3 regions of the Rhizobium sp. B21/90 genome follow, and region 3 is predicted to be linked to each of the others. Evidence: predicted binding sites of a transcription regulator. Region 3 holds the regulator's gene; each other region holds the start of a gene.
What was found. The regulator LexA, encoded in region 3, represses DNA repair genes until DNA is damaged. The targets are predictions, from matches to a motif close to TGTTCNNNNTGTGTTCNG.
Positions count from the first base shown of each region.

Region 1: a site for LexA is predicted at 5,233-5,250, ahead of J5278_RS16490 (ATP-dependent helicase). Genes of this name have one in related genera too.
Region 2: a site for LexA is predicted at 2,531-2,548, ahead of J5278_RS08180 (ribonuclease). Genes of this name have one in related genera too.

Region 1 covers NZ_CP072162.1:3,398,648-3,409,370, forward strand. The annotation lists gene secD (protein translocase subunit SecD) at 85-2,646, shown strand; gene J5278_RS16480 (VOC family protein) at 3,338-3,796, shown strand; partial or broken gene J5278_RS30970 (phospholipid methyltransferase) at 3,815-3,919, shown strand; gene J5278_RS16485 (SMP-30/gluconolactonase/LRE family protein) at 4,216-5,088, opposite strand; gene J5278_RS16490 (ATP-dependent helicase) at 5,338-7,407, shown strand; gene J5278_RS16495 (hypothetical protein) at 7,628-8,035, opposite strand; partial or broken gene J5278_RS30975 (TetR/AcrR family transcriptional regulator) at 8,154-8,551, opposite strand; partial or broken gene J5278_RS16505 (Rid family hydrolase) at 8,564-8,903, shown strand; gene J5278_RS16510 (glyoxalase superfamily protein) at 9,020-9,442, opposite strand; gene J5278_RS16515 (MATE family efflux transporter) at 9,439-10,723, opposite strand, start outside.
Region 2 covers NZ_CP072162.1:1,717,788-1,728,510, forward strand. The annotation lists gene J5278_RS08165 (CaiB/BaiF CoA-transferase family protein) at 1-469, opposite strand, end outside; gene J5278_RS08170 (DMT family transporter) at 487-1,446, opposite strand; gene J5278_RS08175 (alpha/beta fold hydrolase) at 1,463-2,395, opposite strand; gene J5278_RS08180 (ribonuclease) at 2,562-3,311, shown strand; gene ettA (energy-dependent translational throttle protein EttA) at 3,512-5,161, shown strand; gene J5278_RS08190 (metalloregulator ArsR/SmtB family transcription factor) at 5,340-6,365, shown strand; gene metF (methylenetetrahydrofolate reductase [NAD(P)H]) at 6,367-7,272, shown strand; gene J5278_RS08200 (DMT family transporter) at 7,646-8,566, opposite strand; gene J5278_RS08205 (AAA family ATPase) at 8,722-9,312, opposite strand; gene J5278_RS08210 (lytic murein transglycosylase) at 9,539-10,723, opposite strand, start outside.
Region 3 covers NZ_CP072162.1:2,365,934-2,376,656, reverse strand. The annotation lists gene lpxA (acyl-ACP--UDP-N-acetylglucosamine O-acyltransferase) at 1-642, shown strand, start outside; gene J5278_RS11270 (LpxI family protein) at 644-1,525, shown strand; gene lpxB (lipid-A-disaccharide synthase) at 1,522-2,703, shown strand; gene gltA (citrate synthase) at 2,732-4,021, opposite strand; gene J5278_RS11255 (ComEC/Rec2 family competence protein) at 4,323-6,782, shown strand; gene lexA (transcriptional repressor LexA) at 6,763-7,482, opposite strand; gene J5278_RS11245 (VOC family protein) at 7,648-8,532, shown strand; gene kdsA (3-deoxy-8-phosphooctulonate synthase) at 8,529-9,374, shown strand; gene eno (phosphopyruvate hydratase) at 9,522-10,723, shown strand, end outside.

The sequences.
Region 1 (10,723 bases), 1.0 Mb from region 3:
GCGCGCCTCGGCGCATCTCCCTTACACCAGACACACGCGCCAGCGCTTTTCCCGCTGGCAAACGCGTATTCAAGGATAGACATCATGCGCACCTCTCCATGGCTCGTGTTCACCTACTCGGTGATCATCGTGCTTGGCATGCTCATCGCCCTGCCGAACGTCCTGCCGCAATCGGCTCTCAACCGCATTCCCGCCTGGCTGCCCCACAGCCAGGTCTCACTCGGCCTCGATCTTCGCGGCGGCTCGCACCTCGTTCTCGAAGTCGACGAAGGCGATCTGGTACATGAACGTCTGCAGACGCTTGTCCAGGATGCCCGCCGCGTACTGAGGGCGAAGAACATCCAGACCAAGTCGGTCGTCCAGAATGCGACGCAGGTCGTCATTGCGCTCACCGACCCGTCGCAGAGCGACGCGGCCGTGACCGAGCTGAAGACGCTGGCAAACACCATCACCACCGGCATCAGCGCCGGCCAATCCGACCTGAACGTGGCCTCGAATAACGGCATCATCACGCTTGCCTATTCGCAGGTCGGCATCAATTCCAACGTCGATGCCGCCGTCCAGCAGAGCCTCGAGATCATTCGCCAGCGCGTCGACCAGGTTGGCGTGTCCGAGCCGACCATCCAGCGTATCGGCAACAACCGCGTTCTCGTACAGCTGCCGGGCACCCAGGATCCTTCGCGCCTGCGCGAATTGCTGGGCTCGACAGCAAAAATGTCGTTCCACATGCTGTCTGACAGCGGCGACATCACCAACCCCGGCCCCGGCGTCACCGTCATGAAGGACGACAAGGGCAACAGCTATGCGATCCAGGATCGCGTCGAGCTCTCCGGCGACCGCCTCGCCGATGCCCGCGTCTCGTTCGACCAGAATACCCACGAACCGCTGGTGACGTTCCGCTTCGACAGCGCCGGTGCCAACCGCTTTGCTGAAATCACCCGTGCCAATGTCGGCAAGCCATTTGCCATCATTCTCGACAACAAGGTGCTGAGCGCGCCGGTCATCCGCGAGCCGATCACCGGTGGCTCCGGCCAGATCTCGGGCAACTTCACCGCCGAAAGCGCAACCACGCTGTCGGCTCTGCTCCGCGCCGGCGCCCTGCCCGCCAAGCTCACCGTCATCGAAGAGCGCACGGTAGGCGCCGATCTTGGCGCCGATGCCATCAAGATGGGCATCTATTCAGGCCTCGTCGGCTTTGCCCTCGTCGCCCTATTCATCTTCGTGCTCTACGGCACCTGGGGTATCCTTGCCAACGTCGCCCTGCTGATCCACACGATCCTGACCTTCTCGGCCCTGACGCTTGTCGGCGCCACGCTGACGCTGCCGGGCATCGCGGGTATCGTTCTCGGTATCGGCCTTGCGGTCGACGCCAACGTGCTGATCAACGAGCGTATCCGTGAAGAGACCCGCAAGGGACGCGGAGCCTTTGCCGCTATCGACAACGGTTTCCGGCGCGCCTACTCGACCATCATCGACGGTAACATGACGGCGCTCATTGCCGCCGCCATCCTGTTCTACTTCGGCTCTGGCCCGGTTCGCGGCTTCGCCGTTACCATGGGTCTCGGCCTGATCATCTCGATGTTCACCTCGGTCGCCTTCGTGCGCGTCGTGATGATCGCCATCGCCCGCCGCCGCAAGCTGAAGGTCATCAACATCCAGTCGATGTTCCGGTTCTCACCCTACGACCGGCACATCCAGTTCATGAAGGCCCGCTTCTTCGGCGTCGCAGTGTCGGCGATCCTGTCGCTCGCCTCGATCGGACTGTTCATCTATCCGGGCCTCAACTACGGCGTCGACTTCCGTGGCGGCATCCAGATGTCGGTGAAGACGCAAGGGACGGCCGATCTTTCGACGTTCCGCGAAGGCCTGAACACACTCGGCCTGGGTGAAATCACCCTGCAGTCGTTCGGCGACAAGAACACCATTCTGGTCCGCGCCCAGCGCCAGGATGGCGGCGAGGAGGCCCAGACGGCAGCAGTTACAAAGCTGAAAGCCGAAGTCACCAAGATCGACCCGACAGCAACGGTCGAAGGCACCGATGTCATCGGCCCGAAGGTTTCGGGCGAACTGGCCTGGGCAGGTATCCTGTCGGTGGTCATCGCCAGCTTCGCGATGCTGTTCTACATCTGGTTCCGCTTCGAATGGCCGTTTGCCGTCGGCGCCATCGTGACCTTGGTGCTTGATGTCACCAAGCTGGTAGGCTTTTTCGCCATCACCGGCCTCGACTTCAACCTGACGGCCATTGCCGCGGTGCTGACGATGGTCGGCTACTCGGTCAACGACAAGGTCGTCGTCTACGACCGCATGCGTGAAAACATGCGTCTCTACAAGTCGATGCCCTTGCGCGAGATCATCGACAAGTCGATCAACGAAACGCTCGCCAGAAGCCTTTACACCAACGCTACCGCATTCCTGGCGCTGGTCCCGATGGCGATCTGGGGCGGCAGCGCCGTGTCGAGCTTCGCCATTCCGATGGTGTTCGGCATCCTCGTTGCCGGTGCATCGTCGATCTTCATCGCAGCGCCGATCCTGCTGTTCCTCGGCGACTGGCGCACCCGCCACCGCGCAGTTACCGTCGCAAACGACGCCAAGGCAGCAGAAGCCGAAGCGGCCAAGCCGAAAAAGCAGCTTCCGGCAGCGGAATAGAAAAGAAAGGGCGCCCCGGCAGGAGGCGCCCTTTAACTGAAATGTGGAATATTTTCTGTCGCAAATGTCTGTCGCGAAACTCCCACTTTTGCGAGTGGCTTTTGCGACAGAAATTCCCCTGAAAAGTCAGGGATCGATGATCTTGTCGAGGATGTTAGGATATTTGCGACAGCACGTCCGCTTTGCGTCAAAAGCAGTCATCGCAGTAAGCCGTCGGCTCCACGGGACCGTTCGATATTCATTAATTTGGAAGGTCGTCGCACAGATAGTCGTGTGTTCTGGTGTTTGGATACGCAGCAGAGGAAAGAGAAAGCCACCACTGACGCGATGGTGCCTGCGCAAGGCTGAGCGGGAACATCAGAGTTTCGCTCTTCAAAAAGAACGATATTTTCTGCCTTTCATCGAAGAAAGAAATTTGAACCTGCTGAAGGATAAAAGGAGTGGTTTTTTGGCCTGGCATAACGAATTCCGGCCAAGCCCTCCGGTGGATACTCAGTCTCTGCATTTGCTGGCTGGGTTAATTCTCATTTCGATGGTAGGCGGAACATGCGATTTATTATCTTCATTTTGCTGAATTAACTGACTTGAAGTGATGCTCCGAACGGTGTCGAGAGACGAAAGAAAGTTCGTAAGGCTATCGAGCCGTCGCTAGATCGGGCAGACGTAACTGGTAGATATGTGAGGATTAAAGATGGCCGAAGATGCCGGCGTAGTAGCTGTGGACCACACGGGCTTCTCGGTCGCCTCGTTGGAGGAGGCGATCCAGTTCTGGACTGAGGCGATGGGTTTCGACCTTGCTCGCCGAGGAGAGATGGGTGGGGAGTTTCTACGGGAGGCTACCGGGGTTGACGACCCCCGTTGCCGAATGGCGCTGGTGACGGCTCCAAATGGCTACCCTATCGAGCTTCTCGAGTATTCGACAGGCCGTACGCTGGGCCAGACACCTCGTAGCGCGGGTGCGATCGGCGCCGCTCATATCGCCTTCACGGTTAAGGATATCCGCACGGCGATCGCGCGGGTTGAGACGGCGGGGTGGGCAGTGAACGGTTCGCCGCAGCCGATACCAGCCGGCCCCCGATGCGGAACAATGGTCGCGTACATCTCCGGCCCGGATGGTATCACCATAGAGCTGATGCAGCCGCCTGCTTAGTGGAGGATTGCTGATACTTTACTCCAGCGGCTGGGGCTCAAGGCTATTCGCATCAGCACCACCTATGCAAACCTGCCGCCTGCAAGCGTATATCGCATCATGAGGACGACAGTCGCCGCATGAACCGGACAGCTTGCACACCCTGGCTTGTCCGCTTTGGGCCAAAAGCAGCCTTTCACCTTTGTCGCAAATCTTCCAATTAATGCGACAGTTTTGCGGCTGAACTTTTCGACGTCGCAAAAACCAATGTTTTGCGACGGGTGAGTCCCCAGGATGCTTCACGAAGATATTTCCGGCAAGACAAACCGCCCGAAACACCCATGCCGGAAGGGATTCGGCACCAGTCTCTACCTGGGTTCCATATTTCGGTTAGGGGCTGGCCGGCAGGAGGCGCCCTTTTTCTTTACTCCATAGCCGGATCAGATCTTTGGACGGTGCAGCGGCAGCCCCGGCTTGGGCGCCGGGATGCGCTCGATGGCGCCGTGCTCCTGTTCGGTGATCAGCACCTGCTTGCCATCGACGGTGAAGGCGACGTTGCTCGGCAACGTGCCGTTGGTGCGGATATGGCCAGAGAGCTTGCCGGACGTGTCGATCAGGCAGATGTCGCCCTGGCCATACACGGCGCAATAAAGCGTGTCGTCACGATCGAAGGCCAGGCCGGCCGGTCCCTTCAGGCGCGTACCCATCGGCGAGCGCAGGGCGTGGGCAAAGATTTCCTGCCGGCCCCCGAGCACCTGACGATAGATATTACCGGTCAGCATCTCGCTGTAATAGAGCAAGCCGTTCGAATCGAAGGCAATGCCGCTCGCCAGCAGCAGGCCCGCCGCCAGCGACCGGAGCACGCGTCCGTCGGCTGGATCGATCTGGTAGATGCAACCATTGTAGGGCGCATTCAAAAAGTCCGGCCGGATTGTTTGGCCGATGACGAGATCGGCGATCCGAACGCCGGCGTCGCTCATGTACAAAAGCCCGTCCGGACCGAAAGCGAGATCACGCGGCAGGACGAAGGGTCCCGTCTCGCTGCCTTCGATCATCTGGAGCATCCGACCTTCGGGCGACAGGCGCACCAGCGAGTTTTCCGGACCGCCGGCCACCCAGAAGCAGCCATCGCCATCGACAGCCAACCCGGACGGACGTCCGCCCGGTCGGCAGATTTCCCGGCGTTGGCCGTGCGGTGCGATTACCGATACGCATCGGCGACCGTCTTCCATCTCGACACATGCAATGCGCCCATCCTGCAGTCCGACCGGCCCATCAGGCTGGTGTAACCCGACTGCAATCGTCTCATTCATTCCGACGCATCTCCCGGGGCACGCAATAATATTAAAGACATTGCTAACCTTTCCGATTCATTAAGTAAACGAAAGCCGACCGCCGCCATTCTGCGCGTCGTTGCGTCAAACCGGCCCAAGCTCGCTTGACAGTTTTCGCCGATTCAGAACATTTAACGAACATTCGGGCAATCTAATGGTGCTTCGAAAATCTTCGGAAATACAATAACGGCATGGCAGCGGCCGCTCCGGAGCAATAGAGGAGAGCCAATGAACGCCGCCTATCTGGAAAAACTCAATCCCGAGCAGCGGCTGGCCGTCGAGCACGGCACCGACATCGACGGAAGCCATGTGTCCGGCCCCCTGCTGGTGATCGCCGGCGCGGGCTCCGGGAAGACCAACACGCTCGCCCACCGCGTTGCCCACCTGATCGTCAAGGGCGCCGACCCGCGCCGTATCCTGCTTATGACCTTCTCGCGCCGGGCTGCTGCCGAGATGGGCCGCCGCGTCGAGAAGATCTGCGCCCAGGTGCTCGGCCCGAAAGCCGGAATCATGACGGATGCGCTGGCCTGGAGCGGGACATTCCACGGCATCGGCGCGCGCCTGCTGCGCGACTATGCCGAACAGATCGGCCTCGACCCAGCGTTTACGATCCACGATCGCGAAGACAGCGCCGACCTGATGAACCTGATCAGGCACGACCTCGGTTGTTCGAAGACCGAGAACCGCTTTCCGACCAAAGGCACCTGCCTTGCCATCTATTCGCGCGCGGTCAATTCCGAGACGCCGCTGGACCAGGTTCTGCGCGATGTCTTCCCATGGTGCGCCACCTGGGAAAACCAGCTGCGGGAACTCTTTGCCAGCTATGTCGAGGCGAAGCAGGTGCAGAACGTACTCGATTACGACGACCTGCTGCTTTACTGGGCACATATGGTGCATGAGCCGCTGATCGCCGAAGACATTGGCGACCGGTTCGACCATGTGATGGTCGACGAGTACCAGGATACCAACCGGCTGCAGTCCTCGATCCTGATGGCGCTGAAGCCCGGCGGACAGGGCCTTACGGTTGTCGGCGACGACGCCCAGTCGATCTACTCCTTCCGCGCCGCGACGGTCCGCAACATCCTCGATTTCCCCGCATCGTTTTCGCCGGCCGCCCGTATCGTCACGCTCGACCGCAACTATCGCTCGACGCAGCCGATCCTTGCCGCCGCCAACGCCGTCATCGATCTGGCCTCCGAGCGTTTCACCAAGAACCTGCGCACCGAGCGGACGTCGGCACAGCGCCCGAAGCTGGTGACCGTTCGCGACGAGGCCGACCAGGCCCGCTACATCGCCGACATGGTGCTTGAAAACCGCGAGGGCGGCACCATCCTGAAACAGCAGGCCGTGTTGTTCCGGGCCTCGCATCACTCCGGCCCGCTGGAGATCGAACTGACGCGGCGCAACATTCCGTTCGTCAAGTTCGGCGGCCTGAAATTCCTCGACAGCGCCCACGTGAAGGACATGCTGGCCGCCCTGCGCTTTGCCCAGAACCCGCGCGACCGCGTGGCCGGTTTCCGACTGATGCAGCTTCTGCCCGGCGTCGGGCCGTCGACAGCACAAAAAGTGCTCGACCGGATGGACGACGAGGCGAGCCCGATTACCGCGCTGACCGAAATCCCCGCCCCGCCTCGCAGCGGCGATGACTGGACCAGTTTTGTCGAGACCTTGCAGGCGGTGAAATCGGGCAAGGCCGGCTGGCCGGCTGAAATCGGTCTGGTGCGGGAATGGTATGCGCCACATCTGGAGCGCTTGCACGAGGATGCAGCGACACGGCAGGCGGATCTTCTGCAGCTCGAACAGATCGCCTCGGGCTATCCCTCGCGGGAACGTTTTCTGACCGAACTGACACTCGACCCGCCGGATGCGACGAGCGACCAGGCCGGAGTTCCGCTGCTCGACGAAGATTATCTCATCCTCTCGACGATCCATTCCGCCAAGGGCCAGGAATGGACCAAGGTATTCATGCTGAACGTCATCGACGGCTGCATTCCCTCCGATCTCGGCGTCGGTACAAGCGCCGAGATCGAGGAGGAGCGTCGGCTGCTCTACGTGGCGATGACCCGCGCCAAGGACAATCTAGACCTGGTGCTGCCGCAACGCTTCTTCGTCCACGGCCAGAACGCCCAGGGCGACCGCCACGTCTATGCCAACCGCACCCGCTTCATCCCGGCAACGCTGCTGCAGTTCTTCGAAGTCTGCGGCTGGCCCACCGCCCGCTCAGGCTCACCCGCCGCCCAGCAGGCACGGCAGATCCGGGTGAATGTCGGCGCGCGGATGCGGGGGATGTGGCGGTAGGGGTGCTGGGGGGACCAGCGAGCGGAAGCATTCGGTGCCCCGCACTATCCGGCGTATCGAATTTGCAAGCGAAACTCAGTTCGCGCCACATCAGTTTTTGAAACAGACTTGTGACCAGCTCTTCGAGGCCATTGGCAGCCGGACCGATTGTCTTTGATTGCGGCTACAAAGCGAAGCTCCGCTGAGAAAGCGGGCTCCCGCGTCGGTATTGAGGGCTAATTTAGGAGCCAAACCACTCCCCGTCGTTATTTTTCCAGATTATAGCTGGCACTTTGTAAAAGTAACCGTTTAGCTGCGGATCATCTCTGTGAGAGGCATCTTCTGGCCATTCCGCGAGCAAAAAATCAACAATTTCATCACTAGAGACACCCCAATGGCTTTCTGGTTGCTGAATTGTGTATTTTGGGTTCGGGTTTGTCTTTTCGTTATAGTAGACATCAGCGCCCGGCTTAACAAAACTCACACGACCATCATCAAATAACTCCTTGATAATACTTAGGAACGCCTGCTTGTGTTCACCGAATGTAAAGTCAGGATTCTGAAAAAATATATTCCCCCATAGCCCGGTGATCCACATCCCGAACGAATCCGATATTATTAACTCCTTATTTTTAATATTAGTGGTCATCGATATTTGACTCCGGAGGCCTTCTGGCGGATTGGCCTGTTCGTGACGCTTGCGTGGTTAAATCACTAGCGCTAGGCACCATGCCAGCGACTGGCGTCAGCAAAAAACTAAGATCGCCTTACAGCGGTGTTCGGAGCAGAACTGTGGCCAGGGCTTGAAAGGCTTCCACGGCCTTAAGCAAAACGGCCTTGGCGTCCTCACTTGCGGCGACCCATAGTGCAGCATTCAGGGCAGCATCGATGAGAAGGCAAGCTGCCGCTTCCGCGTTGAGAGATTTTATGATTCCCTTTTCCATTAGCCTTTCCACCGTCTGCCGCGTCACTTCAAGGCAGCTGTCCTGGCTGGGCCATTCCGATGGGTCTACCAGTACCGCCGATCCATCGAGGAGGACAATCCTTTGAACCTCGGGGTCGAGCGGCATCTCGATATAGGCCGTCGCCTCTGCCAACAGCCCCTGCCACTCGTCTTTTCCGCTGCAGCGATCTCCTTGGCACGCTGAGCAATCTCAGAATCGATCTAAGGAAGAGAATGACCCAGCGAACCGCAATATCTCCCGCAAATAGACATACGCTCTACGAAGCGCACGGCTAGTCCGCAGCCGTCCGATCTGGCGACCTGCTGTTTGTTTCCGGTCAGGTCGCCAGCCTCGCAGATGGAACACCCGAGCCCGACTTCCAGGCCAAGGTGCAACTTGCATTCACCAACCTCGCAGCCGTGCTCGAAGCTGCCGGCTGCACGTTCGGATGTCCTGGATGTCACGACATTCCATACTGATCTGCAAAAGCAGTTCGAAACCATCATGCCGATCAAACAGCAGTTCTTCGACGGGAAGTCCTATTCGACTTGGACCGCGGTCGTAGTGACATAGCTCGCCGGGTTTGATTTCGAAAGCAAGGTGATCGCCCGCATGCCGGGAGCGGCTTGAGGCTCGCCAGCCGCACGGCCGCAGCAGGGTCAACGGGCCGAAGCCTGCCTCGAGCCCCCTCACAACGGTGCCAAGGTCAGGTGGAATGCTCCGTTCGATGTTTTCCGGATTGAGTTTCCATGGCTGTCGATAACGCTCCTGACCGCGCGGCGCATGTTGGAGAAGCCGGGGAAGGTCACGGTGTCCACCGGCTCGTCAAGCCGGACGGAGACGGCGTACTGGTTCCCCATGGACGACAGGGATTTGATCTCTCCCTTGAAGGGTTGCCCGAGATAGCGGCCTTGCACCCTTTGGCCGATGCTGAGAGGTACAGGGGCAGCCTTTGCCAAGCGCGCCGACAGGGTGTTCCAGTCGCGTGCGCCGGACTGGTGGGCGATCACTTCGAGCGCCTGGGCATGGCCCAGCACCACATCCTGGGCAGCCAGGGCGGTCTTGAGTTTCTTTGCCTGCGCCTTGGCTTCGGCAATGGTTCTGACAGTCATGACGCGCGCTCCATTCCCTCAAGGCCGATTGCGCCCGCGCGCCTTCGCGTCTTGAACGCGGAGGACAGCACCAGGACGGCAACAATTGCGGCGAGACTATCGGCCAGAGGGTAGGCGAACCAGATCAAATCGGCGCCCCCTGAAACAGCAAGCGCAGCAATGAGAAGCGGCAACAGCACGAAAGGCTTGGCCACGGTCAGCAAGCCCGCAAGCGCTGGCTGGCCCACAGCCTGGAAATACAGTCCGAACACGAAAACCGGCCCCGACACCAGATAGAGCGCCGCCATCGGCCGGAAAAGCCTTCCGGTTTGAGCGACCACATCGGGATTGGAGACGAACAATGCGCCGATGCTGCTCCCCGCGAGGAGCAGACAAAACTCCACCGCGAAACAGTAGACCAAGGCCGTTGCGACCGCGATCCCCAGGACATTATCCGAACGCGCGTAGAGCCGCGCACCGACATTGTTGCCGACGATGCTCTGCATGGCCATCGCGATCGCCATGATCGGCAAAAAGGTGAAGCCGAAGACGCGGGTCACGATGCCGTAGGCAGCGATGGATTTCTCGTAATTTGCGCCGTCGCCGAGCCGCAAGGCAAGAAGCACGACCGTTCCCGAAAGGGCAATGCCGATGAAACCCAGACTGACCGGCGCGCCCAGCGCCAGCAGCCGTCGCCATCCCCCCGTCCAGCGGTTCTGCCAGAGGCTCCCAAGGGGCATCATCCCGTCGACAAAGGGGCGCAAGCCGACCAAAAGTGCCAGCCCTATGGCCTGGGCGAGGATCGTGCCGAGAGCCGATCCGGCGATCCCGAGCTTGAGCGGCACGATCAGGATGTAGTTCAGCGCGATATTCGCGAGCGTCACGCCAAGCGACAGGAGCGCCATCAATCCGGCTTTTCCTTCGTTTCTCCAGGCATCGGCATGAATTCCCAGCAGGAACTGCACCGATGTTCCGAATATACTGATCGCCAGAAAAACCCAAAGCATTTCCGCAACGGAGCGGTCGGATCCGGCCGTTCGCAACGCGAAGCTCCATCCTCCCACCATAAAGATCAGGATCAGCATTGCGGCGATGAGCAGGGCAAGCCCATGGGCGGCCGCAAAGGTCGCGGCAGCCGCGTCGCGGGCAGAGGCGCCAAGCTGGCGAGCCAGCAAACTGGACATCCCGGCGCTGACGAGCGTGGAGAGGGAAATGGTCAGCATGAGCACGGGGAAGGCGATGCCGACCGCAGCCATGGCTTTCGTGCCGACGAACCGACCGAGGAATGCGGCGTCGACGATA
Region 2 (10,723 bases), 650 kb from region 3:
CCTGGACGATGTAGTCGTAGCCGGCGAGATTGGCATAGGGACCGGTCTGGCCAAAGCCGGTGATCGAGCAATAGACCAATTTCGGATTGAGCTTGTGCAGGCTCTCGTAGTCGAGGCCGTATTTGACCAAGCCGCCGAGCTTGAAATTCTCGATCAGAACGTCTGCCGTCATGGCCAGCCGGCGAACCAGATCCTGGCCGTCGGCAGTGCGCAGATCGGCGACGATGGAACGCTTGCCGCGATTGGCCGAGTGGTAATAGGCGGCGGAGAGATTTGCGCCCTCCGCATCCTCGACAAACGGAGGTCCCCATTGGCGCGTGTCGTCGCCGCCATGCGGGTTTTCCACCTTGATCACATCGGCACCGAGATCGGCCAGCATCTGGCCTGCCCAAGGTCCAGCCAGCACGCGCGCGAGTTCGATGACGCGGATGCCTGCGAGCGGTGGCTTTTTTATCGGTCGGTTGGTCATGTTTTGCAGATCTTCGATCAGGGTGCGCGGAGCGATTGAGATGTATCGGATACCGGCTTGGATGCAAGCCGCCGCTCGCGCCAAAGGATGTAGAGACCGGAGCAGATGATGATGAGAATGCCTACCCATTTCAGCATGTTCGGGAAATTGTCGAACACCAGCCAGCCGAAGATCGTCGCCGAAATGATCTCGAAATACTGCAGCGGTGCGAGCGTCGATGCCCGGACGGCGCGGTATGCATAAAGTGTCAGCATCCCGCAGACGGCTGCCGTCACGCCGACGCCGAGGAGATGGAGTGCGGCAGTGGCGTCCGGCATGACAGGCGACAGGATAGCATTGCCGGTGAGGCTGCCGATTGCCAGCAGGATCACGGAGAACAGCAATCCCCAGAGGCCGGTGTTCAGCTGCATCGACGAGGCCGGTTCGCTGTGGGACAGGACGCGCGTCAAAAGCACGAAGATCGAGCCGCAGAGCGCTGTAACAACGGGGAGCAAAGCGACGAAGCCGAGTTGCTGGAAGCTGGGCTGGATGATCAGCAAGGCGCCACTGAATCCGACGACGCAGGCCGCGTAACGCCGCCAACCCACCGTTTCCTTCAGGAAGATGCTGCTGAGAACGGTGAGGATAATCGGCTGGACGAAGAAGATGGCGATGGCATCGGCAACCTCCATCACCTGTAACGTCGTCACGAAGGTGATCATCGACAACACCAGCAAGCCGCCACGCAGGGCGTGAATTCTTCTCTGCCACCACGTGCCAGGCATCCAACTGCGTTTCCAGACGATCATCGGCAGGGCGAACAGGCATTGAAAAAGAAAGCGTGCCGCTGTGACCTCGACCGGCGGGATGGTGACAGCCGCCAGCTTGGAAAAGATGTCGACGATCGGCGACAGCATGACCGACACGAACATAAGGGTCAGGCCCATCGTCATTTCCGACGAATGCCGCTGGCTGAGCGTATGGCTGGGGCTTTGCATCGACATTCCTCCGGCGTCAGGGCTTTGGCAAGACGCGTTCGCACCACGCGGCAAAGTTCGCCGTGGCCCTGTTGGCATCGACCTCGTGCAGGGTCTCGTGCCGCATTTCGCTATAGATTTCCGTTGTGATATTCGAAAAGCCGAATCCTTTCAAACGGTTTGCCAGCCAGGTTATGGCTTTACCGTAATCCGTCGCCGGATCCTGCGCGCCCGCCACCAGATGGATTGGCAAGGTGGGACGTAACCGGGCGAGGTGGCGTCGCTTCGGTGCGGCAAAACTCATCGCCAGCAGGTCGCGCCAGAGGGATACACAGGCATCGAAGCCGGAGAGCGGGTCGGCGATGTAGGCATCGACCTCGGCCGGATCGGTCGACAACCAGTCGAACAGCGTGCGGTGATCGGGGATGGACTGCCCCCAGGCGCCGAAGGTCAGTCGCGGTAGCAGGGCGCTCGGGACATCCGAGCCTTTGAGCATGCGCTCGATGCCGAGGATCAGCTGTCCAGCCCGTCCGGCGAGGCCGGGATGAAAGTTCGAGTTCCACACTGCGACGGCATCGAAGTCTGCGGGATGGGCGATGGCGGCGGAAAGGCTGATCAGTCCGCCCATGGAATGACCGAAGAAGACGACAGGCAGGCCGGGGTGGTCAGCCGAGGCCAGCGACCTCACGGCCATGACGTCCGCGATGACGCACGCCACGCCATCGCGGCGGGCGAATTGGCCAAGCGGCGCATCCGGCGCCTTCGTGCGGCCATGGCCACGGTGGTCGTGCGCGTAGACGTGATAACCGTTGCCCGCCATCGCCTCGGCAAAGCGACCGTAGCGGCCGGAATGCTCGGCAAGCCCGTGCAGCACGAGAAGGATGCCGCGCGCCGTGCCCGATGCGGGCTGATGACGGTAGGCAAGTGTCGCGCCCGTCGGGCTCTGGTGCCGTCTTATCTCTTGAAACATGGGATCTCCTCGCATCGCTGCACCTGACGGCAATGGCTGGAACTTTGCAATGCAACTTCGGGGAGGCGCACAGGATAATGATAATCCGGCGGTGGGGAATTTACAGCTTGCGACGGAAGGTGCGATCTGCTTACTTGTTCTCTTATTGTTCCTGGGGTGGGTCATCATGCACGTTGTTTCATTGAGGCTTCTGGCCGCTCTTGCCTGCCTGCCGGTTTTGCTGGGCAGCCTCTCCCTTCCGGCCGAAGCACGCGATGGACAGACTAGGTTTATTCTTGCGGCCAGCTGGGAGCCGGCATTCTGCGCTACCAACGCTGAGAAGGCCGAGTGCCGGGACGAGAGCGCCAACGGCTTCGATGCCACCCACCTGTCGCTGCACGGGCTCTGGCCGATGCGGCAGAACTATTGCGGTGTGCCGGATGCGCTGCAACAGGCCGACCGCAGTCATGGCTGGGACAGCCTGCCTGCCGTCGAACTGTCGGCGGCGACCAAGGCCGCTCTCGACAAGGCAATGCCGGGCACGCAGTCTGGCCTCGAGCGCCATGAGTGGCTGAAGCACGGAACCTGCACGAAACTCTCGGCAGACGCCTATTTCGGCACTGCCGTGTCTCTGATCGATGAATTGAACGCATCTGCCGTCGGCGCGCTGTTTGCGGCGAACGTCGGCAAGACACTGGATGCCGAACGCATCAAGGCCGCATTCGACAAGAGTTTTGGCGAGGGCGCCAGTGGCCGCGTCAAGATGAGCTGCCGCGGCAACGGCAGCGCGCGGGTGATTTCCGAGCTCACCATCGGCCTGTCGCAGGATGCGGTATCGCCCGGCGAGAGCGGTCCGAGGTTGGGCAAGCTGATCCAGGGCGCCGGTAGTACAGCGTTCGGCTGCAACGAAGGTCTGGTGCAGGCAGTCGGCCGCTAGGATTTCTGACTGCGCGGCGGCGTTGTCCGATGGGTATCGTCAGCGGCGGGGCAGGCTTGGACGTCAGCGGTTTGGCTGATTGCGTCACCCCGGTGGTCGACAAATGCGGCACAAGGCCGGTTTCGGCGTTGCCGCGCGGCGTGGTTTCCCTTACATAGCGGCTCAAACCCAGATCTCTTGCGCCTAGGAGAAGCCCAGCAATGGCACGCCAATTCATCTATCACATGTCGGGACTCAACAAGTCTTACGGCGCGAAGAAAATCCTCGAGAACGTCAACCTGTCGTTCTACCCCGATGCCAAGATCGGTATCCTCGGCCCGAACGGCGCGGGTAAGTCGACCGTTCTCAAGATCATCGCCGGCCTGGACAAGGAATTCACCGGGGAAGCCTGGCTCGCCGAAGGCGCGACCCTTGGCTACCTCGAGCAGGAGCCGCATCTCGACGAGACCAAGACGGTGCGTGAAAACGTCATGGAAGGTGTTGCCAAGAAGACGGCTGTTCTCGAGCGCTACAACGAACTGATGATGAACTACTCCGACGAGACGGCCGAAGAAGGCTCGAAGCTGCAGGACATCATCGACAGCCAGAACCTCTGGGACCTCGAAAGCCAGGTCGAAATGGCGATGGATGCGCTCCGTTGCCCGCCGCCTGAATCGGAAGTCACCAGCCTGTCGGGCGGTGAGCGCCGTCGCGTTGCGCTCTGCCGATTGCTACTGTCGCAGCCGGACCTGCTGCTGCTCGACGAACCAACCAACCATCTGGATGCCGAGACCATTGCCTGGCTGGAAAAGCACCTGCGCGCCTATCCCGGCGCCGTGATGATGATCACCCACGATCGCTACTTCCTCGACAATGTCACCGGCTGGATCCTCGAGCTCGACCGTGGCCGCGGCATTCCTTACGAGGGCAACTACTCGGCCTACCTGCTTGCCAAGGCCAAGCGCATGCAGCAGGAAAACCGCGAAGAGGCAGGACGCCAGAAGGCGATCTCGCGCGAGCAGGAATGGATCGCCTCCAGCCCGAAGGCCCGCCAGGCAAAATCCAAGGCCCGTATCAAGTCCTACGAACAGCTGGTCGATGCCGCCGAGAAGCAGCGTCCCGGCGACGCCCAGATCATCATCCCGGTCAGCGAGCGTCTCGGCCAGGTTGTCATCGAGATGGAGAACGTTTCCAAGGGGTTCGGCGACGAGCTGCTGATCAAGGACTTGTCGATCAAGCTGCCGCCCGGCGGCATCGTCGGCATCATCGGCCCGAACGGCGCCGGCAAGACGACGCTGTTCAAGATGATAACCGGCCAGGAAAAGCCCGATGCCGGCACCATCCGCATCGGCGACACCGTGCAACTCGGCTATGTCGACCAGAGCCGCGATGCACTGGATGGCTCGAAGACCGTCTGGGAAGAAATCTCGGGCGGCGCCGAAATCATCAAGCTCGGCAAGTTCGACATGAATTCAAGAGCTTATTGTGGCGCGTTCAACTTCAAGGGTGGTGACCAGCAGCAGAAGGTCGGCAATCTTTCCGGCGGTCAGCGCAACCGTGTGCATCTTGCAAAGATGCTGAAGGCTGGTGGCAACGTGCTGCTCCTCGACGAACCGACCAACGACCTCGATACCGAAACGCTGGGTGCACTGGAAAGCGCGCTGGAATCCTTCGCCGGCTGCGCCATCATCATCAGCCATGATCGCATGTTCCTCGACCGGCTGGCGACCCACATCCTCGCCTTCGAGGGTGACAGCCATGTCGAATGGTTCGAAGGCAACTTCGAGGACTACGAGCAGGACAAGATCCGCCGCCTCGGCGCCGATGCGTTGAACCCGAGCAGCCAGGCCTACAAGCGCCTGACGCGCTGATTGCCATCGGCGCGCGCTACACAAATTCGAGATCCCCCGCAGCTGCGGGGGTTTTCATTTGCGGCCCTGAACTGCCGGTTCGCCGGCTCGCATCTGACAGTAGCGACCTTCCATTTCCCACTTGCGCCATTGCCCTCAATCACATAAAGATATGTTTATGTCTTGATTGGGTGAGCGTATGGCGGATCTTGTTAAATTTGGTCTCGAGGGGCTGGTCGATGTCCTGAAAGCAGCAGGCGAGCCGACGCGGCTCCGGCTGCTGGCGCTGCTGGCCGCCGGCGATTTGACGGTCACCGACCTCACCGAAATCCTCGGTCAATCCCAACCGCGTATTTCGCGCCATCTGAAGCTTCTGGGCGAGGCGGGCCTGATCGATCGCTACCAGGAGGGCGCCTGGGCCTATTTCCGCCTGAAGCAGGATGGTGCTGCCGTGCATCTCGCCCGCACGCTGCTGCGCCACGCCGACGAGAGCGACCCTGTCCTGCTGCGCGACAGCGAACGTCTCGGTTCGGTGAAGCATGTACGCGCCGAGCGTGCCCAGGCCTATTTCAGCCACAACGCTGCCGAATGGGATGAGCTCCGCCGCCTGCATGTGGCCGACGAGGATGTCGACGCTGCGCTGAAGCAGCTGATCGGCACCCGGCCGATCGACACGTTTCTCGATCTCGGCACGGGAACGGGGCGCATGCTTCAGCTGCTGTCCGGCGTCTACCGCCGCGCCATCGGCGTCGATGCCAGCCGCGACATGCTGGCAGTCGCGCGCGCCAATCTCGACAAGGCGAATATCACCACCGCCTCGGTGCGCCACGGGGATATCTTCAACCTGCCGCTCGAGGCGCAGGATTTCGACCTGATCACCATTCATCAGGTCCTGCATTTTCTCTACCAGCCGGAACTGGCGATCGGCGAGGCGGCGCGCATGCTGCGGCCGGGCGGCCGGCTTGTGATCGTCGATCTCGCCCCGCATGCGCTGGAATACCTGCGCGACGACCATGCCCATCTCCGCCTCGGCTTCAGCCACGCGACGATGGAAGAGTGGTTGAAGAAGGCCGGGCTGGAGCTCGAGGAGGTCAGGGACCTTCATTCCGGAAAGCAGAGTGGCGAGGATCTGACGGTAACGATCTGGGTGGCGCGCGATCCGCGCCTGCTGATCGCGACCAGTGAAAGCCGTCAACCAACATTACGCGCAGAAAAGAGGGCGTGACATGACTTCTACACCGGACACAGGGCGCAGCGACGTCAGCATCTCCTTCGAGTTCTTTCCGCCAAAGACACCCGACATGGAAGGCCAGCTTTGGGCCGCCATCACGGAGCTGACGGAATGGCAGCCCGAATTCGTCTCCGTCACCTATGGGGCCGGCGGTTCGACCAAGGCACCGACGCTGAATACCGTGCGCCGGATGATCGCCGAGACGCCACTGCCGACTGCCTCGCACCTGACCTGCGTCAGTGCCACGCGCGAAGACACACACCGGGTCGTCGATGAGTTGCGTGCGGCCGGCGTCAGGCACTTCGTTGCCCTTCGCGGCGATCCGCCCGGCGGCATCGGCACCGCTTACCAGCCACATCCCGGCGGCTACGAGAATGCCGCAGCGCTGGTGGCGGGCTTGCGCGATATCGGCGACTTCGAGATCTCGGTGTCTGCCTATCCGGAGAAGCACCCGGAGAGCCGCGACACGGCTGCCGATATCGACATGCTGAAGCGCAAGGCCGACAACGGCGCCGACCGTGCTCTGACCCAGTTCTTTTTCGACAATGACGTCTTCGAGACCTACATGGAGCGGGTGCGGGCGGCCGGTATCGCCATTCCCGTGCTGCCGGGCATCATGCCGATCCAGAACCTGACGCAGCTAAAGCGCTTTGCCGGCATGTGCGGCACTAGTATCCCGTCCTATCTGGACGAACGCTTTGCCGGGCTCGACGACAAGCCTGAAGAGCGGGCCAAGGTGGCGGCCGATGTCGCGGCAGAGCAGATCGAGGATCTCGTGCGCCGGGGCCACCGTGAATTTCATCTCTATACGATGAACCGCGCTCCCCTGGTCGGCGCCGTGCTCGAGCGACTGGGTTTCAAGCGCACCAAGATTGCAGCGGCGGCAGGCGCTGCTGCCTAACGACGGAAAAAGCGCCGGCCTTTTCAGGACCGGCGCTCATTTCAAACCCGTATGTTAAGCTTAGAGAAGCCTGCATTTCCGGTCGCGGATTGCCGCGAACGGCGTCTCAGATGAATAGCATCGTCACGACGAACATAAATGCTGCACTGATCAGAAGGACGTTGATGGATTGCGTCAGTCCCATGGTCTGCCTCCTCCGTTAACCCTTAAAGCCTATGTCACAAATATGTCGCCCGAAAGCAATTTCCATACTGCACCGCAGCGGGCTGTGCGAGATTCGCTAATGTTTTGTCGTTAGCCGTTGATTCTAAACGTCAAAATAATTGTGTATTTCTTCACGAATCCTAACGCCAGATTAACGCCATGCCTTCGCTTATCTCTTTGCCGTCGAAGGTGCCCTTCGCGAAAAAAGCCGTCCGTCGAGGATGACAAGGCCGAGACCGATCAGCAGCATGCCGGCGACCTGCGTGGCGCCCAGCCGTTCGCCCAGAAAGACGAAGCCCAGGAGGATGGCGCTCGGTGGAACCAGCAAGGTGACCAACGACGTGTTGGTGGCGCCGGCAAGCGTCATGATGCGGAAATAGAGAATGTAGGCGAAGGCGGTCGACAGCAGGGCCAGGGCGACAATGGCAGCAATCGTCTGCATCGGCGGCATGGCGAGCGTCCAGGGTTGATCGACCAGCAGCGAAACCGGCAGCATGATGAGCGACGAGCCGGTCAGCTGGCCGGCGGCGGTCACCGGCGCGGGGATGCCCTTGAAGCGCTTGGAATAGACGCCGGCAAGGCCATAGGACATGGCGGCGACGATGGGCAACAGCAGCGCCCAGAGCGGCGCACCTGCGGCATCCAGCGCTCCCGGCCCCACCAGCACGACGGTGCCTATCAGCCCGACGAAGCAGCCGATGATTTTCGCCCGACCGGGCTTCTCGTCCTGCGTCGCGTAATGGGCGACGATGACCGTCCAGATCGGCGTCGTGGCGTTCAGCACCGAGGCAAGGCCGGCGCCAATCTCGGTCTCGCCGAGAAAGATCATGGCGTGGGGAATGGCGTTGTTGATCAGCCCGAGCAGCAAGAATTGCCGCCAGTGGCTGCGCAGCAGGCCGTAGATACCGTATCGGCCACCGATATAGAGATGCAGCGCCGCGGCGGCCAAAATCAGCCGCAGGAAGACCAGCGTGAACGGCGGCACATCGTGCACAGCGATACGCGCAAAGAAAAACGACCCGCCCCAGATCAGGCTGAGGAGCACAAGCAGCCCCCAGGTCACCGCATTCATGCGATTGTCAGCTTCCATCCCGGCTCCCCCAGTCCAAAGCAACACAATCGCAGCTCCCACCCCCTGCATCCAGCCGATTCCCGCTTGCCGTGCAAGGGGTGTTAGGTTGGGGCGGAGTTGGTGAAGGGGGGCGGTGAGGAGATCCTAAACAATCCCCCGTTTTATTGGCAAACTCAGAATTGTCGTGACCTTGCACTGATCTCAAGCTGCACCAGCTCGTCACACAGATTGGATACGGCGACGGCGTCGGAGGTGTCGAGGGTGGTTATGTCATGGCTGCGAGCGGCGAGGTACATTTCCGCATTGTCACGCAAGGATCGTTCTATGAATTTGTCGATGATGCTGCGTCTGGCTTGATCGCGCTGGGCATATTCGGCCTCGGATCGCATTCTTTCCCGAAGGACGTCGTTGTCGGCATACAGGAAAACAGCAGAGATCTCGTCAGAGACAAGCGGCGCTATGAACTCGGGGCGAAGCGCAGAGCCTTCGATTATAAAAGGTGTTCTGGAATGGACCCTGGCGTCGATCTGCTGCCGTATGGCCGGCCACATGTTTTCGTGATGGACCCTTAGAAACCAATAGATGGTCTCATCGGAAAGCCGGGAATAATATTCAGCGACAGGCGGCCGTACCTCCGGCCAAGGGCGCCCGGGATGACGGGCGAGGCTATCCGTTGAAATCATGTCACATCCAAGCTGGCGAGCGAGGCGCGTCGCCAATGTCGTCTTGCCTACGTTGGAACTGCCGGAAATCAATATGCCCATGCGTTCCTGTCTCCACAGTTGGAATATTCCGGTGAAGCCGTAAGCTGTGTGCCTGATCTTTTCGATGCCGTGAAGTCGCCGGTCTGGAACGAAGTGTGCCTGCGTTCTCTTTGACGTCGCTAAAGCAAAGGCTGCCGAAACTTGATGTGCTAGGCACTTGACTGCACTTTGGCTGTCATTCCAAGGGCGGTCTTCACAGCCGCCCTATCCTCGATAGTCTGCGTCTTCAAAGCGCGTTCAGCAGCGCTTCCGTGGCCCAGCCGTCGGCGGGGAGGCCGAGGCGGAACTGTTCTTTCTGGATGGCAATGCGGGTGCCGGAGCCGAGGATGCCGTCGATCTCGCCGACGTCGTAGCCGTGCGCCTTGAGCTTGGTCTGGAGCGCTCGCATGTCGGTGTCGCTCAGGCCCTTCTCCGGCGTGCCCTTGTTATAGGTCGGGGCGCCCGCGAAGCGGGTCGCGAGATAGGCGGCCGACGTCGTGTAGATGAACGACTGGTTCCACGCCAGATAGACGTTGAAATTAGGGTAGGTGAGGAAGGCCGGACCGAAGCGGCCCTGCGGCAGAATCAGCGCAGAGACCAGATTGCCGAAGGAGGTGTTGCCGTCGCGTGGCTTGACACCGAGGGCGAACCAGTCGGCGGCGGTCATGGTGCCACCGATGCCTGATTTTTCATATGGAAGCGTCGCCGGAAGCGTCACCTCCTGGAGCCAGGGCTGGCCGCGCTGGAAGCCCAGCGACTGCAGGAAGTTGGCAGTCGTCAGGATGACGTCCGGGGCGCTCTCGCGCAATTTTACCAGGCCGTCTCCATCGCCGTCCTCGCCATAAGCGATGATGGTCTTCGGCAGCAGCTGCGTCTGGCCGATCTCGCCGGCCCAGGCGCCCTGGGTCGTTGCAGGTTCGACATCGTTGCGCTGGACGAGTTCGCTGAGTGCGATCAGCTGTTCGCGGAAGCGGTCCGGACGGCGGCAGTCATGGGCGAGCGTGACGAGAGCGTTGCGGGTGTTGAAATCTCCCTGGACGGCGCCAAAGTCGGTTTCCATGGCCCAGAAGGCGGTGATGACGCCGGCCGGTACGCCGTGTTCCTTCTCGGCGCGCGCGAAGACGTCGGCGTACTGCGCCATCTTTTTGCGGCCGATATCGAGGCGCGCCTGGCTGACGGTGCGCTGCGAGAATTCGAGGAAGGTCTGCTTGAACACGCCCTGGGCGCGGTCGCGGGCGAGGACCTTGGGGTCGATCTGGGCGCCGGCGACCGTCTTTTCAGCGGCTTCCGGCGTTACGCCTGCCTTGATAGCATCGGCCTTGACGCCTTCGAGAAATGTGGAGAGGTCACCGCCGCAGGCGGCTGCCGGTGTTGGGTTCTGCGGGGCCGGGGCGCTCGTCTGGGCCGCGGCAGCACCTGCCATTGTTGATGC
Region 3 (10,723 bases):
AAAGGCTGCAAAATTTTTCCCATGGCGGTCGTCGGCGGTGATCCGCAGAGTGTCCATCACGGCGGCGAGGACACCAGCCTGACGGTTGGCGACAACTGCACGATCCGCGAGGGCGTGACGATGAATGCCGGCACCGCTGAATTTGGCGGCGAGACGATCGTCGGCAACAACAACCTGTTTCTCGCCAACTCGCACGTCGCCCATGATTGCCGGGTCGGCAACAACGTGATCATGTCCAACAACGTCATGCTTGCCGGCCATGTGGTGATCGGCGACCGCGCCATCCTGGGCGGAGGCTGTGCCGTGCACCAGTTTACCCGCATCGGCCGCCAGGCGTTCATCGGTGGTCTCTCGGCGGTCAATTACGATGTCATCCCCTACGGCATGCTGAACGGAAACCCGGGGATATTGGGCGGCCTTAACGTTGTCGGCATGACGCGTGCGGGTATCGAGCGGCCGATCATTCATATGGTCCGTCGCGCCTTCAAGGCGGTGTTCGAGGGCGAAGGTTCGATCCGCGAAAATGCGGCTGCAATCCGCACCGAGTTTGCCGACTGCGCCGAGGTGATGGAAATTCTCGACTTTATCGCCGCTGATAGCGATCGCGCCCTTTCGTCGCCGCATCGCGGCAACAAGAACTGACGTGAACGATAGCGGGAACGACGACAAGGGCCGCCTGGCGATCATCGCCGGCAGCGGCTTTCTGCCAGCCTACCTCGCCGAGGCCGCCCGACAGGCAGGCGAAAACCCGGTCATCGTCGTATTGAAGGACGAGGTTCTCCGCGACTGGAGCGACTACGACCACGCGCTGCTCGGCGTCGGTGACTTCAAGGGATTCGAGGCGCTTTTCGATCGTTACGATGTGCGCCGTATCGTGATGTCGGGCAGCGTTGCCCGACGCCCGGAATGGCGCGAGATACGGCCAACCTGGCAATCGTTGGTCAGAATGCCGGGCGTCGTCAAAACGCTGCTGTCCGGCGGCGACGATACCGTGCTGAAGATGGTGATCGGCCTGCTCGAGGTCAAAGGTCGCAAGGTCATCGGCGCGCACGACATCGCACCGGATCTGCTTGCGACAACCGGCACGCTCGGCAGCCACGCGCCGTCCGAGGATGACATGCGAGACATCAAACAAGCAGCCAGGGCCGCCGATGCACTCGGCATGCTGGACGTCGGACAGGGCGCCGTCAGCGTCGGCGGACGCATCGTCGCGCTCGAAGGCGTCGAGGGGACGGACCAGATGATCGAGCGCGTCGCAGGCCTTCGGGCAGCCGGCCGCATATCGCACCGGCGCCGGGGCGTGCTGGTGAAGCTCTGTAAGCCGCAGCAGGACCTGCGCGCCGATCTGCCCTCCATCGGCGTATCGACCATCCTCAACGCCAAGGCAGCTGGCCTCGGTGGCGTTGCTGTCGAGGCCGGGCGTGCGCTGATACTGGAGCGTAAGGCGACGATCGACGCTGCCAATGAGGCCGGCCTGTTTTTGTTCGGTATCGATCGCGGCCTGACTGCCGGAGGCATCCAGTGAACACTTCGCCCCTGAAGGTCGCCATCATTGCCGGGGAAGTCTCCGGCGATCTGCTGGGCGCCGATCTCGTTGCCGCCCTGCGCCTGCAGACGACGCGACAGCTCGAGCTCGTAGGCGTCGGTGGCGATGGACTGGAGGCGCAAGGACTAAAGTCGCTTTACGATTTCTCCGAACTGTCGCTGATGGGGTTCACCCAGGTGATCGCCAAGTTGCCGCGGCTGATTGCCCTTATCGGCGAAACGGCAAAGGCCGTCATCGCCGCAAGGCCGGATATCCTCGTCATCATCGACAGCCCGGATTTTACCCACCGGGTGGCCAAGCGGGTCCGCAAGGCGCTGCCCGACCTGCCGATCGTCCAATATGTTTGCCCGAGCGTCTGGGCCTGGAAAGAATATCGTGCCACAGCGATGCTCGCTTACGTCGATCACGTCCTGGCTGTCCTGCCGTTCGAGCCGGAAGTCATGAAACGTCTCGGCGGCCCGCCGACGACCTACGTCGGTCACCGCCTGGTGACAGATACCGGTCTGGTCTACGCGCGCCGGCAGCGCGCCGCCCGTCCGCCGCTCGACGCGAACGACACGCGGACCATAATATTATTACCCGGCTCAAGGTCTTCCGAAATAAATAACCTGATGCCGTTCTTTCGCCAGACTGTTGATGAACTTAGCCGGCGTAATAAAAGCATGCGATTCGTCATGCCGACAGTTGCCCGGCGCGAAGATTTGGTTCGTAAGCTGGTCGCCGACTGGGAGATCAAGCCCGAGATCGTCATCGGTACTGCCGCCAAGTGGCAGGCCTTCGCGTCAGCCGACGCAGCGATGGCAGCGTCGGGGACGGTGATTCTGGAACTCGGCTTGACCGGTGTGCCGGTCATTTCGACGTACAGCACGGATTTTATCGTCAAGCTGCTGCACAAGCGGATAAAGACCTGGACCGCTGCGCTGCCCAACCTGGTTGCCGATTATGTCATCGTGCCGGAGCAGATCAACGAGATGTTGCTGCCGGGCCTGTTGGCCCGCTGGCTCGAGCGCCTGTCGAGCGACACCCAGCAGCGGCGCGCGATGATCGAGGGTTTCGACCTCGTTTGGGACCGGATGCAGACGGAGACACCGCCCGGAGAAAAGGCAGCATCCATTGTGCTCGAACTTCTGGACAACAAAAAACCCGCCCATTCCTGAGCGGGTTTTTTTATAAAGTCTAAGGCGTTTAGCGGCCGTCGACCGGTGTGTAATCGCGCTTCGGTTCGCCGGTGTAGAGCTGGCGAGGACGGCCGATGCGCTGCTGCGGATCTTCGATCATCTCGTTCCACTGGGCAATCCAGCCGACGGTACGCGCGAGTGCGAACAGCACGGTGAACATTTCCGTGGGGAAACCGAGTGCCCGCAGGGTGATGCCCGAATAGAAGTCGACGTTGGGATACAGCTTCTTTTCGATGAAGTAAGGGTCGTTCAGAGCAATCTTTTCGAGCTCCAAAGCAACCTGCATTAGCGGATCGCCGGCATTGCCGGTTGCTTCCAGCACTTCGTACATCGTCTTCTGCATGATCTTGGCGCGCGGATCGTAGTTCTTGTAGACGCGGTGACCAAAACCCATGAGGCGGAAAGGATCGTTCTTGTCCTTGGCGCGGGCGATGTACTCAGGGATGCGATCGACGGTGCCGATTTCCTGCAGCATCATCAGTGCAGCTTCGTTGGCGCCGCCATGGGCCGGGCCCCAGAGGCAGGCGATGCCGGCCGCGATACAGGCAAATGGGTTTGCGCCCGAAGAGCCGGCAAGACGGACCGTCGATGTCGAGGCGTTCTGCTCGTGATCGGCGTGCAGGATGAAGATGCGGTCCATCGCACGGGCAAGAACCGGATTGACTTCGAATTCTTCGCAAGGAACCGCAAAACACATGCGCAAAAAATTCGACGCATAGTCGAGATCGTTCTTCGGATACACGAAAGGCTGGCCGATATGATACTTGTACGCCATCGCGGCAAGCGTCGGCATCTTTGCAATCATCCGGAGGCTCGCCACCATGCGCTGGTGCGGATCCGTGATATCGGTTGAATCATGATAGAAGGCCGACAGCGCACCAACGCAACCGCACATCACAGCCATGGGATGTGCATCGCGGCGGAAGCCTGTGAAGAAGCGCGTCATCTGTTCATGCACCATGGTGTGGTGAACGACGCGGTCGTCGAAATCCTTCTTCTGCGCAGCCGTCGGCAGTTCGCCGTAGAGAAGCAGGTAGCAGACTTCCAGGAAGTCACCCTTTTCGGCCAGCTGCTCGATAGGGTAGCCGCGATGCAGCAGAACGCCTTCGTCACCATCGATATAGGTGATCTTGGATTCGCACGATGCGGTCGAGGTGAAGCCGGGGTCGTAAGTGAAGGAAGCGGTATTCTTGTAGAGTGCGCCAATGTCGAGGACGCTCGGACCGATGGTACCGGCCTTCACCGGCAGATCGACAGTCTTATCACCCCAGGTCAGTTTCGCGCTTTGTTCCGTCATGAGAGCCTCCAAGATTTGGCGGGTTGGTGCCTTAAAAAAGCACCAAAGGGTTAAGCGTCTAAAGATTAGCTATATGATCCAGAGGCTAATGCCAAGTTACCCTGACCGGTATTTGTGCATCGCGGTATCAACTTTTGGGCAGCGCCTCCGCCATGACTGCGATGCCTTTAAAGCCCGATCTGCGGCATTCCAGAAGCGACGTTCCCGCGGGACGCATTTCAATCGATTTCAGTTGAATTGTTCGAGCAAAGGTTGCAAAAATACCCTGGGCTTGAAGATTGCGAGCGGGGCTGACTGGCGAATGGCAGAGTTGGACGCGCGCGAGAGGCAAGGTCATCGCCAGGTATTTCTCGGCCTCGCCGAGCGTTCGCGCGCTACTGTCAACGCCGTTGCCAAGCTTGGACGGATGCCTGCCCGCACGCAACACGCCGTGCCGTGGCCGAAGCGCGCTGCCCTTTCGCTCAACGGGTGGCGAATCGCAACCGCGGGGATGATTGCCGAAGAGGCCGCCCACGGTCGCGCAATGCTGTTTGCGCCCGTCTACATCGGCTGCGGAGCCATAATCTGGTTCGAGCTTCCGGGCAATCCGCCGGTGACGGGCATTGCGGCGGTCTTCCTGGTGCTCGCCGCCGTCTGCCTCCTGAAACACAATCTGAGCCCAACGTTGCGGCATCTGGCGTTCGCAGCGGCGCTGGGCCTGCTCGGCATGCTTCTCGCTGAATGGGAGACATGGCGAGCGTCGACGATCATGCTGGACTCGCCCGTGACTACCACCATCACCGGTCAGGTTCAGCGCCGCGAAGTGGACGACAAAGGGCGGTGGCGCTACGTGCTGGATCTGCTGGCGACAGACGCGCCTGTCGTTCGGCGGCCACCGGAGCAGATATCCCTTCTCGTGCGCGGCCAGGATGTACCGTTCGAACTCGGAGATGTGGTTGAGGGCAGGGCCCGGTTGAGCCCGCCAGCCGGCCCGGCGCTGCCCGGCCTCCACGATTTTGCCTTCACTGCCTATTTCGAAGGCACCGGTGCCAACGGTTTCTTCTACGGTACGCCGCAACTGATGATGGCCAGCGTCGATGACACCAGCGAGCGAACGACGCTCCAAAGGACCGACCGCTGGCTGACTGGGCTGCGCGGCCATATCGGCGACCGAATCCGCTCGATCCTGCCCGGCGACACCGGCGCCTTCGCGGCTTCGCTGGTCAACGACGAACGTCGGGCGATTTCGCCTGAAACGACGGATGCCCTAAGAGTGTCCGGCCTCGCTCATATCATTGCCATCTCGGGACTGAATATGGCTTTGTCGGCCGGTATCTTCTATGTCGGCCTCCGGCATGCACTGAGCCTGTTTCCCGGATTGGCGCAGGCTTTTCCGACCAAGAAAATTGCAGCCATCGGTGCGCTGATCACCGTCACCGCCTATTATTTCATTTCCGGCTTCGGTGTATCGGCCGAACGGGCCTTCATCATGATGGCGATCATGCTGGTCGCGGTGCTGTTCGACAGACCATCCTTCAGCCTGCGCAATGTCGCCCTTTCGGCTATCGCCATTCTAGTGCTCTCGCCGTCGCAGATCCTCGGCCCGAGTTTCCAGATGTCCTATGCGGCGACCATCGCCCTTGTATCCGGCTATTCGCTATGGAAGCGACGTCCGCCCCGCGAGCGGCGGTTTGCTGCTTTCCGGGCACCGATGCCGGTGCTGGCGGTCAGCCGCTTCTTCACCGGCATCGCCATGACGTCGTTCATCGGCGGCGCGTCGACGGCAATCTTCTCGATCGAACACTTTCACCGGCTGGCGACCTATGGCCTCGTTGCCAATCTCGCCGCCATGCCGGTGGTGTCATTCATCGTCATGCCGGTCGGCATGCTTGCCATGCTGATGATGCCCTTCGGCCTCGACGGCGTGTTCTGGCTTGTCACCGGTTGGGGACTTGATATCGTCATGGTCATCGCAAAGACGGTGGCTGCATGGGGCGGCAATGTGCCCTTCGCGCGCCTGCCTAGCGGACTTTTCCCGACCATCATTGCCGGCTTCATGCTGATGACGGTGCTGCGAACGCCCATGCGCCATGCCGGCGCGTTGCTGATTGCGGCCTCGGTGACTTTTGCCGCCTTCCAACCGTCTCTCCAGAAATCGGAACTGCTGATTTCGGAGGATGGCGAACTGGTCGCCATGTTCCGGCAGGGGAGACTCGAGCGCAATCGTGAGCGCCCCCCGGATTTCATCTATCAGCAATGGCAGCGAGCCCTGCCGGTGTCAGAGGATACGCCGCCGCAAATGCTGCCGCCGGACAACTCGACCCCGCCCCATTCCGTTCGTGGCCGCCCCTCGACCCGTATGGATGCGGAGCATCAGGCCACATTGCGATCAGCAATGGAAACTGCTCTGGACAATGCGGTCGACGGCGGGTTTGCCTGCCATGGTCGCGATTGGTGCGTTGCCATGCTCGAGACGGGCGCGATGCTGGTGACTATCTCCGATGCGGCTTATCTGGGGCCGGCCTGCGATACCGCCGACATTGTCATCACGCCGGTCAAACTTCGCCTTGATCTCTGTCGGTCCGGTGCAGTGCTCTACACCGGCGCATCGCTACGCAAAACAGGTTCCATCGAGGTCAACTTGATATCTCCTGAGCCAAAGTTCATCACCGCGTTCAGCGCCCTTGACCGTCCATGGGAGAGGCATCGAGCCTATGACTGGCGAAAGCCGGCCTTCACCGGTACCGATGCCACGTCACCGGTCAGTGATACCGGCGGATAAGTCCGACAAGTCGCCCCTGGATCTTTACCCTGTCCGGGCCGAAGATGCGGGTCTCGTAAGCCGGATTGGCTGCCTCGAGTGCAATGGAGGCACCCTTGCGCCTAAAGCGCTTGAGCGTTGCTTCCTCGTCATCGACGAGGGCGACAATAATGTCGCCGGGGCTCGCCGTACTGGCATTGCGGATGATGACCGTATCGCCGTCGAAGATGCCGGCCTCGATCATCGAATCGCCTCGCACTTCGAGCGCGTAATGCTCGCCGGCGCCGACCATATCGGCGGGGACCATGATGTCGTGGGTGTTGTTCTGGATCGCGGCGATGGGAACACCGGCGGCGATGCGGCCCATGACCGGCAGCGAGACGGAGCCGCTGCGGTCGTCGACTGCGGGCTTTGTCGGCGCTGCGGCGACCGCCGGCGTCTTGCCAAGGCTGCCTTCGATGACGCTCGGCGAAAAGCCGCGCCGTGGCTGCGCATTCGGGTTATAGGCCTCGGGAAGCTTGATGACCTCGATGGCACGCGCCCGGTTCGGCAGGCGGCGAATGAAGCCGCGTTCCTCCAGTGCCGTGATCAGCCTATGGATACCCGATTTCGACGCCAGATCCAGCGCGTCCTTCATTTCATCGAAAGAAGGCGGCACGCCGGACTCTTTCATTCGTTCGTGAATGAAGAGAAGCAGTTCCTGTTGCTTGCGCGTCAACATCGTTTTTCGTGCTCCAAGTGCGAAACAAAGCCAGAACGGACACTATATGTTCCATATGTGTTCCGCAAGTGACTAAATCTTTGTGAACGCCGTTGGAATAATCGCATTTTTGGAAGATCATGTCGCGCTGCCGTCGCTGACGGCTTCGCAGGGTGGAGACAAACCATGACAGCAGCCTATCCAATCGACCATCTGGTCCTGCCGACCTGCGATATAGCCTCTGCGCGCCAGCGGCTGAGCAAGCTTGGCTTCACTGTCGCTGCCGATGCACGGCATCCCTTTGGTACTGAAAATGCTTGCGTTTTCTTCGCCGACAAGACCTATCTCGAGCCACTCGGCATTGCCAGTCTCTCGGAGTGCGAGGCGTCGGCGCTGGCCGGCAATGTCTTCGTCGCGCGCGACCAGGCTTTCCGGTTTCGCGTCGGCGACGATGGTTTTTCCTCCATTGCCTTCGCAACCGGCAATGCTGAAAGCGACCAGCAGCGCTTTCGCGACCGCGGGGTCTCGGCCGGCAAGATCCTCGAGTTCGAAAGGCCGATGCGCATGCCGGACGGGTCCGAATCGATTGCCGGCTTTCGCCTTGCTTTCGCCGCAGATTTGCGTGCCCCGGATTTCTTCGTTTTCACCTGCGAGCGCATTAATGCGATGCCGACGGATCGCAGCGCGCTGGAGAGGCATCCGAACGGCGTTCTCGGCATTTCGCGCATTGTGCTGTCCTGCGCCAGCCCGGAGGCGTTTTCCGGGCTCATCAGCCAAGTTGGCAATGGTGCCGCAATCGCTCCGCATTCCTTTGGCATCACAGCATCGGCAGCCAATGTGGAAATCGACATCTTGAGCGGCGAGGGGATGGAGGCCTTCTATGAGGCGGCGCCATCCGGTGAAGATGCGGGCCTGCGGGGGCGGGCAATCGTCTTTGCGGTTCGCGATCTTTCCGTGACAGAAGCGCATTTGGCTGGTAACGGCGTGACCTACACACGCAAGAGCAACACTATTCTGGTGAAGGCCGCTCCCGGGCAGGGGGCATTGTTTGCCTTCGAGGAGACAGCATGAGCCATTCGACAAATTCGGACGTGGTCGCCGGCGAAGGCCCCGGCAAGGTCACTTTCTCCAACAGCAAGCGCCTCTCGCTGATTGCCGGTCCCTGCCAGATGGAGAGCCGCGATCATGCCTTCACGATAGCCGGCAAGCTCAAGGAACTCTGCGCCTCGCTTGGCATCGGGCTCGTCTACAAGTCGTCCTTCGACAAGGCCAACCGCACATCCCTGTCCGCCCAGCGTGGCCTTGGGCTGGAAGCGGCTCTGGAGATCTTCGGCGAGCTGAAGAAGGAATACGGTTTCCCGGTGCTCACCGACATCCACACGGAGGAGCAGTGCGCCCTTGTCGCCAAGACCGTGGATGTCCTGCAGATCCCGGCCTTCCTGTCACGCCAGACCGATCTTCTGGTCGCTGCCGCCAGGACCGGCCGCATCATCAACGTCAAGAAGGGTCAGTTCCTCGCCCCCTGGGACATGAAGAACGTGCTGGCCAAGCTTAACGACAGCGGTAACCCGAACATCCTGCTCTGTGAACGCGGCGCATCCTTCGGCTACAACACGCTGGTCTCCGACATGCGCTCGCTGCCGATCATGGCGGCGATGGGCGCTCCGGTGATCTTCGATGCTACCCACTCCGTGCAGCAGCCCGGCGGCCAGGGCGGGTCCTCCGGGGGCCAGCGCGAATTCGTGGAAACCCTTGCCCGCGCGGCCGTTGCCGTCGGCGTCGCCGGCGTGTTTATCGAAACCCACGAGGACCCCGACCATGCGCCGTCCGATGGCCCCAACATGGTGCATCTGAAAGATATGCCGAAGCTGCTCGAAAAGCTGCTGGCATTCGACGCCATCGCCAAGGCCTAGCATCTGCGGGAGCGTTCAACAGGCTGACATGATCTTGGTTTAGTCGGCTATGACGTTCCCTCATTCGAAGCGCGTGATGGCATTGTAATTGTCACGCCTTCGATTTAGAGATTTCAATCGATTATAACCAGCGAGCAGGAACCAGCCATGACCGCAATCACCGACATTATCGCCCGCGAGATTCTCGACAGCCGCGGCAACCCGACTGTCGAAGTCGACGTATATCTGGAAGACGGCAGCATGGGTCGCGCCGCAGTCCCGTCGGGCGCCTCGACAGGTGCCCACGAGGCAGTCGAATTGCGCGATGGTGGCTCGCGTTACCACGGCAAGGGCGTCGAAAAGGCTGTAGAAGCCGTCGATACCGAGATTTTTGAGGCCATCGGCGGTCTCGATGCTGAAAACCAGATCCAGATCGACAACCTGATGATCGAGCTGGATGGCACGGCCAACAAGTCCCGCCTCGGCGCCAACGCCATCCTCGGCGTATCGCTCGCCGTCGCCAAGGCCGCCGCCCAGAGCGCCGACCTGCCGCTCTATCGCTATGTCGGCGGCGCCTATGCCAGCCTTCTGCCTGTGCCGATGATGAACATCATCAACGGCGGTGCCCATGCCGACAACCCGATCGACTTCCAGGAATTCATGATTCTCCCCGTCGGTGCAGAAACCTTCTCCGATGCCGTCCGCATGGGCTCCGAAGTTTTTCACGTGCTGAAGAAGGAACTGTCGGCCCAGGGTCACAACACCAATGTCGGCGACGAAGGCGGTTTCGCACCGGGCCTGAAAAGCGCGCCGGAAGCCCTGGACTTCATCATGAAGTCGATCGAGAAGGCCGGCTATCGTCCCGGCGAAGACATCTACCTCGGCCTCGATTGTGCTGCGACAGAGTTCTTCAAGGACGGCAAGTACGTTCTCGAAGGCGAAGGTCGCACGCTGGAGCCGGGCGCCATGGCTGAATACCTTGCCGAACTCGCTGCCAAGTACCCGATCCTGTCGATCGAAGACGGCATGTCCGAAGACGATTGGGAAGGCTGGAAGACGCTGACAGAGCTGGCCGGCAAGACCACCCAGCTGGTCGGCGACGATCTGTTCGTTACCAATTCCTCGCGCCTTCGCGACGGTATCAAGATGGGCGTTGCCAACTCGATCCTCGTCAAGGTCAACCAGATCGGCACGCTGACCGAAACGCTCGACGCCGTCGAAACGGCCCACAAGGCCGGCTATACAGCCGTCATGTCGCACCGCTCTGGCGAAACCGAGGATTCGACGATTGCCGATCTCGCGGTCGCCACCAACTGCGGTCAGATCAAGACCGGCTCGCTGTCGCGCTCGGACCGTCTTGCCAAGTACAA